Regions from separate parts of the Paenisporosarcina sp. TG-14 genome, predicted to be linked through region 2. Evidence: riboswitches for the same ligand, from Rfam matches in the RefSeq annotation. Region 2 holds a riboswitch; each other region holds the start of a gene.
The links. Region 2 has a riboswitch for S-adenosylmethionine ahead of C406_RS0106575 (methionine ABC transporter ATP-binding protein). Riboswitches for the same ligand answer to the same signal wherever they lie in the genome.
Positions count from the first base shown of each region.

Region 1: it holds a riboswitch for S-adenosylmethionine, as region 2 does, so the genes downstream of both, C406_RS0104895 (PLP-dependent aspartate aminotransferase family protein) here and C406_RS0106575 (methionine ABC transporter ATP-binding protein) in region 2, are expected to answer to the same signal.
Region 3: it holds a riboswitch for S-adenosylmethionine, as region 2 does, so the genes downstream of both, metK (methionine adenosyltransferase) here and C406_RS0106575 (methionine ABC transporter ATP-binding protein) in region 2, are expected to answer to the same signal.

Region 1 is NZ_AMGD01000012.1:9,676-13,960, reverse strand. It holds gene C406_RS0104900 (aliphatic sulfonate ABC transporter substrate-binding protein) at 1-12, opposite strand, end outside; gene C406_RS0104895 (PLP-dependent aspartate aminotransferase family protein) at 46-1,845, opposite strand; SAM riboswitch class I at 1,991-2,102, opposite strand; SAM riboswitch class I at 2,253-2,363, opposite strand; gene C406_RS0104890 (LLM class flavin-dependent oxidoreductase) at 2,521-3,900, opposite strand; SAM riboswitch class I at 4,000-4,109, opposite strand.
Region 2 is NZ_AMGD01000019.1:21,931-26,215, reverse strand. It holds gene C406_RS0106585 (MetQ/NlpA family ABC transporter substrate-binding protein) at 1-672, opposite strand, end outside; gene C406_RS0106580 (methionine ABC transporter permease) at 692-1,342, opposite strand; gene C406_RS0106575 (methionine ABC transporter ATP-binding protein) at 1,356-2,384, opposite strand; SAM riboswitch class I at 2,537-2,652, opposite strand; gene C406_RS0106570 (MerR family transcriptional regulator) at 2,997-3,380, shown strand; gene C406_RS19355 (acyl-CoA dehydrogenase family protein) at 3,377-4,108, shown strand; gene C406_RS0106560 (NERD domain-containing protein) at 4,276-4,285, shown strand, end outside.
Region 3 is NZ_AMGD01000020.1:161,965-166,249, forward strand. It holds gene C406_RS0107475 (alpha/beta hydrolase) at 1-312, opposite strand, end outside; gene C406_RS0107480 (gamma carbonic anhydrase) at 419-937, shown strand; gene metK (methionine adenosyltransferase) at 1,109-2,305, opposite strand; SAM riboswitch class I at 2,508-2,631, opposite strand; gene pckA (phosphoenolpyruvate carboxykinase (ATP)) at 2,840-4,285, shown strand, end outside.

The DNA.
Region 1 (4,285 bases), on a different contig from region 2:
TATTTTTTTCACTTATTCTTCCCCCTTTTTTTGTTTATTAATGACTTAAATTTCACAAGCATAAGTAACAATCGTCCCTCTTAATCGTTGTGCTTCTTTATATGTACATCGATTATGGATAACATCTAGTCCTGCCTCTTTTGCAATTGTTGCCGCCTCTGGAGAAATAACACCTTCCTGCAACCAAAAAATCCTTGGTTTTACAACTGCGGCTTCTTTTGCAACTGAAATTGCTGCCTCTGGGCTGCGGAATACTTGAACGATATCAATCGTTCCTGGAACTGACGTCAAATCGGGATAAGCCTTTTCTCCTAAAACTTCCTTTTCAACAGGATTAACAGGAATGATTTTGTAGCCAAGACGTTGCATTTTTCTTGCTAAACGATTACTAGGTCTTGAAGGGTTTCCGCTTAGACCAACAACAGCTAATGTCTTTTGTCGCTGCTGTTCTTTTCCATTTACGATTTCACGAACTATTGGCGATTGCAAAGCCCATCGAATAACACTTTCATCATTAATAACCACTTCAATTTGTTCTTGGCCATTTGGTGCAAGCCCAGTTGCTTCAAACAAAGCCCGATCAAGATCATTCTTCAAATCGCGAACCGACTCTATTCCAATGGAAAGTCGTATTAAATCTTCGGTAACACCTGTCAACTGAAGTTCTTCTGTGCTCAGTTGCTGATGCGTAGTAGAAGCTGGATGAATAATTAATGATTTTGCGTCACCAACATTTGCTACATGCGACCATAGGGCAACATTGTCAATTAACTTCTTACCTGCATCTCTACCACCTTTAATTCCAAAATTAACGATTGAACCAAAGCCATTCGTCAAGTACTTTTGAGCTAATTCATGTGCTGGATGGTCTTCGAGTCCAGGATATGAAATCCATTCTACTCCCGGATGTGTAGCTAAATACTCCGCTAACTCCTGAGCATTTTTATTATGTTTTTCAATACGCACATGCAATGTTTCTAATCCTTGAAGTAGATTGAATGCACTTTGTGCACTCAAACATGAACCGAAATCTCGCAACATCTGTACACGTAGCTTGGTGCTAAAAGCAAGAGTTCCAAAATCAAAAGCGTATCTTATTCCGTTATAGCTTCGATCCGGCTCTGTGAATGTTGGGAATTTTTCACTGTTCCAATTAAACCGTCCACCATCTACTACAAGGCCACCAATTGTTGTTCCGTGACCACCAATCCATTTGGTAGCTGAGTGAACAACAATATCAGCTCCATAAGTAATCGGCTTACACAAATATGGCGACGCAAATGTATTATCAATAATCAGTGGAATTCCAGCCTCGTGCGCAATATCTGCAACTTTTTCAATATCTAAAACTTGAAGGCTTGGATTTCCAATAATCTCTCCGTAAAGTGCTTTCGTCTTCGGAGTAATCGCCTTCCGGAAGTTTTCCGGATCGGTCGCATCTACAAAGTGAACAGTAATTCCATATCGTGGAAGGGTGGTAGAAAATAAATTATATGTTCCTCCATAAAGACTGGAAGCAGCCACAATTTCATCACCTGCACTCGCAACATTCATTACCGCCAAAGCAATAGCCGCCATTCCTGATGAAGTCGCAACTGCTGCTACACCGTCTTCTAAAAGTGCAATTCGTTTTTCTAATACATCGACTGTTGGATTACCAATTCTAGAATAGATATTTCCGGGCTCATCTAAAGCGAATAAGCTTTGTGCGTGGTCTGTATTGTGGAATACATAAGAACTAGTTTGATAAATAGGTACTGCCCGAGAACCTGTGGTTGGATCAGGTGATTGACCACCATGTAATAATATTGTTTCTAAATCGTAGCCTTCGTTTTGATTTGTCATTTGTTTTTCCTCCTAGGATGTAAATAATTTTCAGTAATCTTATTGGGATACTTGGTTTAATTCTTGAAAAGGTGTAAGTTTTCTTAAAACTTTCTGTAAGGAACACAAAAGACCCTTCTTCATAAGAAGAGGGTCTCTATTCCTCCTCTTATCTTGCAGACATAAACTATCCGCAGGAATTAGCACCTTTTCAAGGGGTTACCTTGATGGTTGCTGGGTTTCACAGGGCCAAGTCCCTCCACCACTCTTGATAAGAAGTAATTATTAAATTAGCAATGCTTTAATGCTTTAATTGATAAACTTATACTATGTCAGCACTTTTTCAAATAGTAATCAATTCATAAAAAATTTCTAATAAATCATAAAAAAGAAAAAGACCCTCAATATAGAGAAGGTCTTTAGTCCTCCTCTTATCTTGCAGGTATACACAACCTGCCGGAATTAGCACCTTTTCAAGGATTTCCTTGATGGTTGCTGGGTTTCACAGGGCCAAGTCCCTCCACCACTCTGGATAAGAGTATTCAATTTTATTTTTTAAACACTTTTAATTTACTAGCTTGTTGATGATTCTATTGTATTCAGAATTTAATGTCAACTATTTTTTTGAAAATTTTCAATAATTTATATTTTAAATTATAATTATTATTTTCTATAAAAGCAGTCACTTCATATATTTTAATTATGTTGGTGAAGATTTTTATAAGCAGAACCAGGGTGACTTTCTTTTAAATATCTCTGACCCTTACCATATAACTTCTCCCTATATGTTCCTTCTTCATATTCAGTTTGAACAAGTCCTCGCTGTTGTAAAATCGGAATGACAAGTTCTACAAAATCTTCAAAACTTCCAGGTGCGAGCGTATAAGCTAAATTGAATCCATCAACATCTGTTTCTTTTATCCAATACTCTAATTCATCAGCAATCTGTTCAGGCGATCCAACTGCAACTGGTCCTCTTCCTCCAATTCCTACAAAAGTAGCAAGTTCTCGAATGGTCCATTTGCGATCAGGGTCAGCTTTCGTGAATACTTCGACTGCAGATTGAATTGCATTACTATCGATATATTCTAATGTCTGATCTGGTTCATACTTTGAAAAATCAATTCCAGTCCATCCGCCAAGTAGTGCCAAGGCACCTTCATAGCTTACATAACTTTTTAATTCTTCATATTTCTTATTTGCTTCCTCTTCAGTCTTACCGACGATAGCAGTAAACACTGTAAACACGAGAATATCATCTGGTTTCCTACCGAATTTTTTTGTTTTTTCACGTAATTCTTTGACACCTTTTTTCACTGCATCTGTTGTGGGTCCTGCTGTAAAAACACATTCAGCATGCTTAGCCGCAAAATCTGCTCCACGTTTAGAAGCACCTGCTTGGTAAAGTACAGGTGTCCGCTGTGGAGAAGGCTCACATAAATGGGCGCCAGGAACTTTGAAAAATTCCCCTTCGTGATTAATTGTATGTACTTTTTTAGGATCTGTGTATATTTTATTTTTCTTATCACGTAATACCGCACCCTCTTCCCAACTACCTTCCCATAATTTATAGCTAACCTCTAAAAATTCCTCAGCTATGTCATAACGCTTATCATGTGGAATTTGACCTTCTAAACCAAAGTTTTTTGCTGCGCTCTCTAAATAAGAGGACACAATGTTCCAAGCTATTCTCCCTTTAGTAAGATGATCTAACGTCGAAAACCTTCTTGCCAACATATATGGTTGCTCGTATGTGAGTGAATAAGTTAGTCCAAAACTTAGGTGTTTCGTTGCGTAAGCCATGGCAGGAATCAATAACATGGGATCATTAGCTGGGGCTTGAATAGCCTGTTCTACAGCAACATCTTTGCTACCGTTGTAAACATCATAATAGCCCAGTACATCTGCCAAGAAAATCCCATCAAACTTTCCTTTTTCTAATAATTTAGCTAACTTGACCCAGTAATCCAAATCACAATATCTGTGGGATTGATCCTCTGGATGACTCCAAAGTCCTGGTGATTGATGACCTACACAATTCATATCAAACGCATTCAAGTAAATTCGTTTTCCCAATATGATTCCTCCTTAAGAAATTATTCACAAAAAAACCCTTCACTCTAATAAAGAGAGAAGGGGAAAGGGGCTAAATATATAACCGTCCTAGCAACTCTCTTCTCATCTTCGGAATACTCTACATTCCTCTGAATTTAGCACCGGGTTTTGTCATAAAACTGGTTGCCGAGGCTTCGCAGGGTCAGTCCCTCCACCTCTCTTTATAAGAAGAAATTTTTACATTATTCAATTTCCAGTAATTTATCATGTAAAAGCTTGCTTGTCAATAAGTAATCAACTTACTAGTTTTAATAGACTAAGTATAATAATTCGCTATTTCAACTCATATTAGTCCAGATAACAAGAGACGATAATTTATTAAATATCTTATCTTGTACAATTTACC
Region 2 (4,285 bases):
GTATGGTTTAGCAGTTGCGCTTTCGTGAAAGAGCGCTTCTTTTAATTCTAAGTCGGCTTCTATTGCAAAGTTGTTGTTTATGATTGAAGCATCGACGTCGTCAAGGAAACGTGGTGTGTTGCCAGCAGCGACTGCTTCGATTTTTAAATTTTTCGGGTTGTCTTTAATTTTGTCCATTGCGCCAATTCCTACGAAGTCATCTGTTAATGTGATTAAACCAGCTTCTTGCATAAGGAGTAAAGCACGACCGAAGTTTGTTCCTTCGTTTGGTAAAGCAATTGTTGCGCCGTCTGGAAGATCTTCAAGTGTTTTGTGCTTTTTTGAATGAATGGCCATTGGTGCTATTACTGTTGAACCAATTGCTTCTAAATCTAAACTTTGAGCTGTTTTAAATTCGTCAAAGTAAGAGATAGTTTGGAATGCATTTGCGTCGAGTTCGCCTTCATCTAATGCGATGTTTGGTTGAACGTAATCGTTAAATGTAACAAGTTCAATATCCAAACCTTGGTCTTTTGAAATATCTACGATGTAATCCCATGTACGTGTGTCGCCGCCACTTACGCCGACTTTTACTTTAGTTAAGCCTTCTTCAGCGTTAGCTTCTTCTTTATTGCCACAAGCTGCAAGTAATCCTAGTGTTAAAACTAATAGTATCAATATAAATTTTTTCATTTTTTCCTACCTCCAATAGTTATCTTCTTCTTATTTTTTTTGAAACCATGTTTCCACCTGATTGTAGTAATTGAACGATGATGACGAGTGCCGCAACAGTGACAAACATGGTCATGGTGTCAAAGCGCTGGTATCCATAGGTCAATGCTAAGTCACCAACACCACCAGCTCCAACGGCTCCGGCCATTGCAGATGCTCCAACTAAGCCAATGGTTGCAGTAGTAAAGGTTAGGATTAGTGAGCTCAATCCTTCTGGTATTAAAAATTTAAAGATGATTTGAGGAACTGTTGCACCCATAGACTGAGCGGCTTCAATAATTCCTTTATCGACTTCAAGTAGTGAATTTTCGACGAGTCGAGCAATGTACGGTGCTGCATAAAAGACGAGTGGTACGATTGCTGCGGTCGTCCCAATGGCTGATCCAACAATAAATCTAGTTAGTGGAATAATTGCGACGAGTAGAATGATGAATGGGACGGAACGCAAAATGTTGATAATAGGATTTAAGATATTGAAAATCCATTTGTTTTCTAAGATATGTCCTTTTCGTGTGATGACGAGCAATATACCTAGTGGCAAACCGATAAGTGCTGAGAAAAGAAGTGATATCGCGACCATGTAAAGTGTGTCGCCAAAAGCAACCAGTAGTTGCTCTGCTGTAATTTCCATTCCCCATAATGTGTTACTCATGTAGGTTCACCTCCTGAACGATAAACCCTTCGTCTCTGATGTATATTAATGCTTCTTGAATCTCGTTTTGATCACCGGTAACTTCAATAATTAAGTTACCAAATGGCGTTTCTTGAATTTCCGAAATATTTGCTGAGAGAACACTTAAGTGCACATCGTATTTCTTCGCAACTGTCGATAACAATGGTTTACTCGAGGTGCTGCCAACAAAGTTTATTTTCCAAATAATCGGATGCTTGTTGGAACTGAGCGCATCGCTGCGAACGCTTTGTGGAATCTCATCATGAATCACCGTACGAACGAAATTTTTAGCAATTTCAGTTTTAGGTGATGCGAAGATATCAAATACCGAACCTTGCTCAACCACGAGGCCACCTTCCATTACGGCCACTTTGTTACAAATTTCTCGTATCACTGACATTTCATGAGTAATGAGAAGGATTGTGATGTTGTATTGTTTGTTAACTTTTTTAAGAAGTTGCAATACAGCACTTGTTGTTTGTGGATCGAGTGCTGAAGTTGCTTCATCACATAGTAAAATGGATGGGTTTGTAGCAAGTGCTCGGGCGATACCGATCCGCTGTTTTTGACCTCCCGATAATTGTTCAGGGTAGTTTTTTGCTTTATCATCTAAACCAACAAATTCGAGTAGTTCTTCTACACGTGTTTTAATTTCTGGTTTAGATGTACCCGATAACTCGAGAGGGATAGCAACGTTGTCAAATACAGTTTTGGAATTGAGAAGGTTAAAATGTTGAAAAATCATACCGATTTTTTTCTTCTCTGCTCGTAGTTGCTTTGGTTTAAGTTGCGTTAGTGGTTGCCCGTTAACGAGAACTTGACCAGTTGATGGTCGCTCGAGTAGGTTAACTAGTCGAATGAGTGTGCTTTTTCCGGCACCACTGTAGCCAACAACTCCAAAAATGTCTCCCTTTTCAACAGTTAGGTCAATGCCTTTTAACGCTTCAACCGTTTGCTTTTTAGTTTGAAATGATTTTGTTACTTGTTGAAATTCAATCACATGTGTCGCCCCTTTCTTGGTGAAATTCGTTAACTTTGAGTAGGGAGGGAGAAGGCAATAAAAAATGCCCCTTCTGTCGTTAGACAGAAGGGGCATACGAATGCGAAATAAAATGCGGACACAAATCCACAGGAAATTAGCTCGAATACTCCTTCTTATCTATCGAACAAATAATTGTTCGCTGGAATTAGCACAGTATTTTCACGTAAAGTAAAAACCCGCTGCTGAGGTATCATAGGGCCAGGCCCTCCACATCTCTTGATAAGAATTAACGCATATTTAATTATGTTGTTTACTATAACTTCATTGTATTAGCTTGTCAACTGGATGATTAGTAATCGGTATAGATAGATTTCATTAGAGGTAAGACCATATAAAACTAAAAAGAAAGTCCGATTTTCAATAGAGAAATACTGGAAGTTGAACTGTGTCATCTGAACATAATTGCTAAAAGTAAGTATAGAGAGTAAAAGGTCTGCCGTATTTAACAACGGCCGTCTTTCTTCTATATAAAGGGCAGAACATTCTTCTATTCTTCAAATATAAGCTTGTAATTAACGTTAACGTAAATGATAAAATAATTTAAAACATGCGAGTAAAGGAGGAGTTAGTGTGAAGAGTATTGCCGATGTGGCGAGAGAGTTTGGGGTAACTACTAGAACGATTCGTTATTATGAGGAGCTTGGCTTGTTAAACCCTAAGCGGACAGAAAGCAATATTCGTGTCTTTAAACCATCTGATTGTGCAAAGTTAAAGTTAATTGTTCGTGGCAAGCAATATGGATTTAATTTGGAGGAAATCAAAGAAATGGTATTGTTATTTGATCAAGATCGAACGGGTGTAAGACAGCTAGAGCGAACTATTGAATACGGAAATAAACGGTTAGCTGAAATTGCTGTTAAGATTCACGATTTACAAGAGATGAAGTCAGAAATAGAGTTGCTGCATCATCAATTTTCGGAAAAACTATTAAACATAAAGGGGAATAGACAATGAACTTATCTAATGAGGCTTCCGATTATGCACATCAACGAGATGCATTCGGTCATAAACTTATAGCTTTTCCAATGGTGCAAGATACGTTAGGAAAATTAACTGCAAAAATGGAAGTTGAACTTGCGACTGTCTTTGATTTAATTACGTTATATGACCGTGTGGTTGCCAAAGAAGCATGTGAAGAAGAACTAATATTGAATCGATTATTTATTGCAATCATGAAAAAAGAATCAGCTGAACAAGCGATATATTTTTCCCATGAAGCTATTGAAATGCATGGAGGAAATGGTTACATCGAAGATTTTGTGACCCCACGATTGCTAAGAGATGCACAAGTGTTAACCGTGTGGGAAGGTACTGCAAACATATTAGGTTTAGAGTTTGTAAGATTAGTAAGAAAATTTAATGCACATACATTATTTATATCATCAATGAAATTACGACTCGAAAAAGTATCAAAGAGTACTTTAAAACCAATAGTTGTAAAAGTATTGGATGAATTACAAATTGACCTAAATATATTTACTTCTTTAGAAGAAGACATGCAAAAGTTTGAAGCTAAAGCAATGGCTCAGCGGATGGCTGTCGTTTATGAAAGTGTTATAGCGCTTGAAATGGCTGAGGTAACTGGAGAACATATGGCTCTTTTAGCTGATATTTACTTGGAAACGTCCTGGGGTTTGCGAAAACTCGGGGATCCCATGAAAACTTGTCAATTATTTAAGTAAATATATTAGAAGATTCACTTTAAATTCTAAAAGTAAAATATTCGGTATATAGTAGACTACAATAATATCAAATTAATGGAAGTAAAGATTAGTTTTAATTGTGAAATAACCAAAAGAAGGCTACCACAAATTCCCTTTTTGTGAGAGGATTAGTTCACATAATAAAGATGGGGGTGC
Region 3 (4,285 bases), on a different contig from region 2:
TGATTTTTCTTGAAGTGCATGCATCACTAGTGTTGCTCCTAACCCATGTCCCATAACAAATACTGGCAAGTTATACGAAAGAGAGGCTTCTACCAATTGATCGATATACGCATTATACGATTTAAAATCTTCATCATGGGCACTTTTAGTTCGAGCAGCTTCTCCATGCCCTGGCAAGTCTCCCATTACGACATGAAAACCCGAACTTCTAAACTTTTCAATTAACCATGCGTATCTACGATGATGCTCATACGCACTATGAATTATTGCAATGACAGCTTTAGCTTGTCCATCAGCTTCCCATTTCCACATGAACATCGCCCCTTCTCTATTACATTATTCTACAAAGTTATCTTCTTTATATTCCTCTTTTTTTGTATAATGAAACCATATCCCAATAAAGAAATGAGGTTATAGAATGATTTACCCGTTTAAAGATAAGACACCTATTATTGATTCGTCTGTATATATTGCTGATTATGTCACAATTAGTGGTGATGTGACAATCGGTCCAGAGTCTACAATTTGGTTTAACACAGTAATTCGCGGCGACGTGAACGCAACTCGGATTGGGCGTAAAGTGAACATTCAAGATTTATGTTGCCTACACCAAAGCCCAACCGCTCCACTAATTTTAGAGGATGAAGTAACAATTGGTCATCAAGTAACTTTACATAGTTGTACGATTCGCAAAGGAGCCTTGATTGGAATGGGTTCAATTGTCCTAGATGGGGCTGAAATTGGCGAAGGTGCATTTATTGGCGCTGGTAGTTTAGTGCCTCAAGGTAAAATTATTCCACCAGGGATGCTAGCTTTTGGGAGACCCGCAAAAGTAGTTCGCGAATTAAATAATGAGGACTTGCTAGATATGGAGCGAATTATACAAGAGTACGCGGAAAAAGGACAGATTTATAAAAGCATGCAAATAACAACCTAATCTTCATATGAACTAGAGATGACCGGTCCTTAATATACAACCGGTCATCTTTTGTTTACATGCTTCCTACATGTGATGATGAATTATTGACGACGACTTGGTTTATTCCTGTACAAATCAATTTCCCCATAAAAATGCCGTTCCAGAATTAACTGGAACGGCATTTTTATGTTAGTTGTTTGCTTTTTCTTTCAAAGCTGCTGCTTTGTCAGTTTTTTCCCAAGATAAATCTATGTCTGTTCGACCAAAGTGCCCGTAAGCAGCAGTTTGCTTATAAATTGGTCGACGAAGATCTAACATTTTAATAATACCAGCTGGTCGTAGGTCGAATAATTCGCGAACTAATCCAACTAGTTTGGATTCTGCTACTGTACCTGTACCGAATGTATCAATAGCGATTGATACAGGTTGTGCAACACCAATCGCATACGCAAGCTGCACTTCAACACGATCAGCAAGTCCTGCTGCTACGATGTTTTTCGCTACATAACGTGCTGCATATGCTGCTGAACGGTCAACTTTAGTCGGATCCTTACCAGAAAATGCACCACCACCGTGACGTGCATACCCACCATAAGTATCAACTATAATTTTACGACCCGTTAATCCAGCATCCCCTTGTGGTCCACCAATTACGAAGCGACCAGTTGGATTTATAAAGTATTTTGTATTATCGTCAATTAAATTTGAAGGTACAACAGGTTTAATAACGTATTCTTTTATGTTGCGTTGAATTTGTTCAAGCGCTACTTCTGGATGATGTTGAGTAGAAATAACGATTGTGTCAATACGCAATGGTTTATTATTTTCATCATATTCAACAGTTACTTGTGTTTTACCGTCTGGACGTAAATATGGAAGAATTTCTTCTTTACGAACTTCTGCCAAACGACGTGCTAACTTATGAGCCATACTAATGGGAAGTGGCATTAACTCAGGTGTTTCATTACAAGCATACCCGAACATTAAGCCTTGGTCTCCCGCTCCAATTGCATCGATGTCTGATTCAGTCATCGATCCTTCACGGGCTTCTAGTGCTTGGTTAACACCCATTGCAATGTCAGCAGATTGCTCATCAATTGCAGTTAATACTGCAGATGTTTCTGAGTCAAAACCATATTTTGCACGTGTATAACCAATATCACGAACAGTTTGACGTACTACCTTTTGAATATCCACATATGCTGATGTTGTAATTTCACCAGCAACAAGTACTAGACCTGTTGTTACTGTAGTTTCACACGCTACACGTGCGTTTGGGTCATCTGTTAAAATTGCATCTAAGATTGCATCTGAGATTTGATCGCAAATTTTATCTGGATGCCCTTCTGTAACTGATTCTGATGTAAATAGACGACGATTTGTCATTTAGTATTTCCTCCTATTATCCTTCGAGATTGCTCTCGGAAAATTCAAACGGTACTCATTTCCCATGCCAAGCCTCATTCAGTCGAATAAAACCTTCCGCCTTATCGGGCTTCTGCACACGAGGATAAAGGGAGATGTCATAAAAAAAACCCTCTCTCACGTAGAACACATGAGGAACGGTATGATTAATAGACACCTTTCACTCTTATCATCCAAGGAATTCACCTTGCTTCAGGTTCAGCACCTTTGCCAATTACTAATTGGTTCATAACTGCAGGTTGCCGGGTTTCATAGGGCCTGACCCCTCCACCAGCTCGGGATAAGAGTATCCGTTCAATTTAATATCATAATAAACTAATCCTCTGATGTCAAATATTTGTTTACTTTCGATATAAATGTACAAATTAAATATATGGAAAAACCGTGAAATTATTGAGGCTATGAGTGTAGATTATTGAGCGTAATGTGTTATACTAATTCATGAATCAATTGACCCTATATACGGGAATATTCGAAAAAGGAAGGTACATATACATGAATTCAGTGAACACTAGTAACGAGCTGAACGACTTGTTAAATGGCCAAAACGTGCATATTCAACTTTCAGTACCACAATTAGTGGAGAAAGCGACATCACGTGGAGAAGCTGTCTTAACATCAACTGGTGCTGTAAAAGCGGAGACAGGAAAGTATACGGGTCGATCTCCTAAAGATAAGTTTTTTGTTGAAGAAGAAATTTCAAAAGACAAGATTGATTGGGGTTCAGTAAACTTTCCAATTTCTTCTGAAATTTTTTCATCTTTATATAATAAGGTTATTAATCATTTAAAATTAAAAGATGAGTTATATGTTTTCAAAGGCTTTGCAGGAGCTGACAAAGAATCTCGCCTCTCTCTACAAGTCTTCACTGAATATGCGTGGCATAATCTATTTGTACATCAATTGTTCATTCGCCCTACTGAAGAAGAGCTAACTTCTCATGAAGCACAATTCACAATTTTATGTGCACCTTCATTTAAAGCAGATCCTGCAATTGATGGTACAAATTCTGAAACGTTCATAATTGTTTCATTGGAAAAACGAATTATTTTAATTGGTGGTACAGAGTATGCTGGGGAAATGAAAAAATCAATTTTCACTATCATGAACTATTTGCTTCCTGAGCAAGGTATTTTGTCTATGCATTGTTCTTCAAACGTTGGTGAAAAAGGTGATGTTGCCTTATTCTTCGGTTTATCTGGAACTGGAAAAACGACGTTATCAGCTGATGCTGATCGCAAGTTAATCGGTGATGATGAGCATGGCTGGTCAGATAATGGTGTATTCAATATTGAAGGTGGCTGTTATGCAAAAGCAATCAACCTAACACGTGAAAATGAACCACAAATTTTCGATGCTATCCGTTTTGGTTCAGTATTAGAAAACGTTGTCGTTGATCCTGAAACACGCATTGCAGATTACGATGATATATCATTAACTGAAAATACACGTGCTGCATACCCATTACAAGCAATTGATAATATCGTCGACCCTTCTGTAGCCGGTCATCCAAATACGATCATTTTCTTAACAGCTGATGCTTTTGGCGTGTTACCACCAATCAGTAAGCTAACAAAAGAACAAGCTATGTATCACTTCTTAAGTGGGTTCACATCGAAACTTGCGGGAACTGAACGAGGAATTACAACTCCACAAGCAACATTCTCAACTTGCTTTGGCTCTCCATTCCTACCATTGCCTGCTACAGTTTATGCAGAAATGTTAGGCAAGAAAATTGATCAGCATAATGCACAAGTATTCTTAGTTAATACAGGCTGGACTGGCGGCGAATATGGCGTTGGTAAACGTATGAAACTTTCTTATACACGTGCAATGGTTCGTGCTGCACTAAGAGGGCAATTAGACAATGTAAAAACAGATTCAGGTTCTGTTTTCGCTTTAGCCATTCCTACAGAAGTACCTGGTGTACCTTCTAATGTA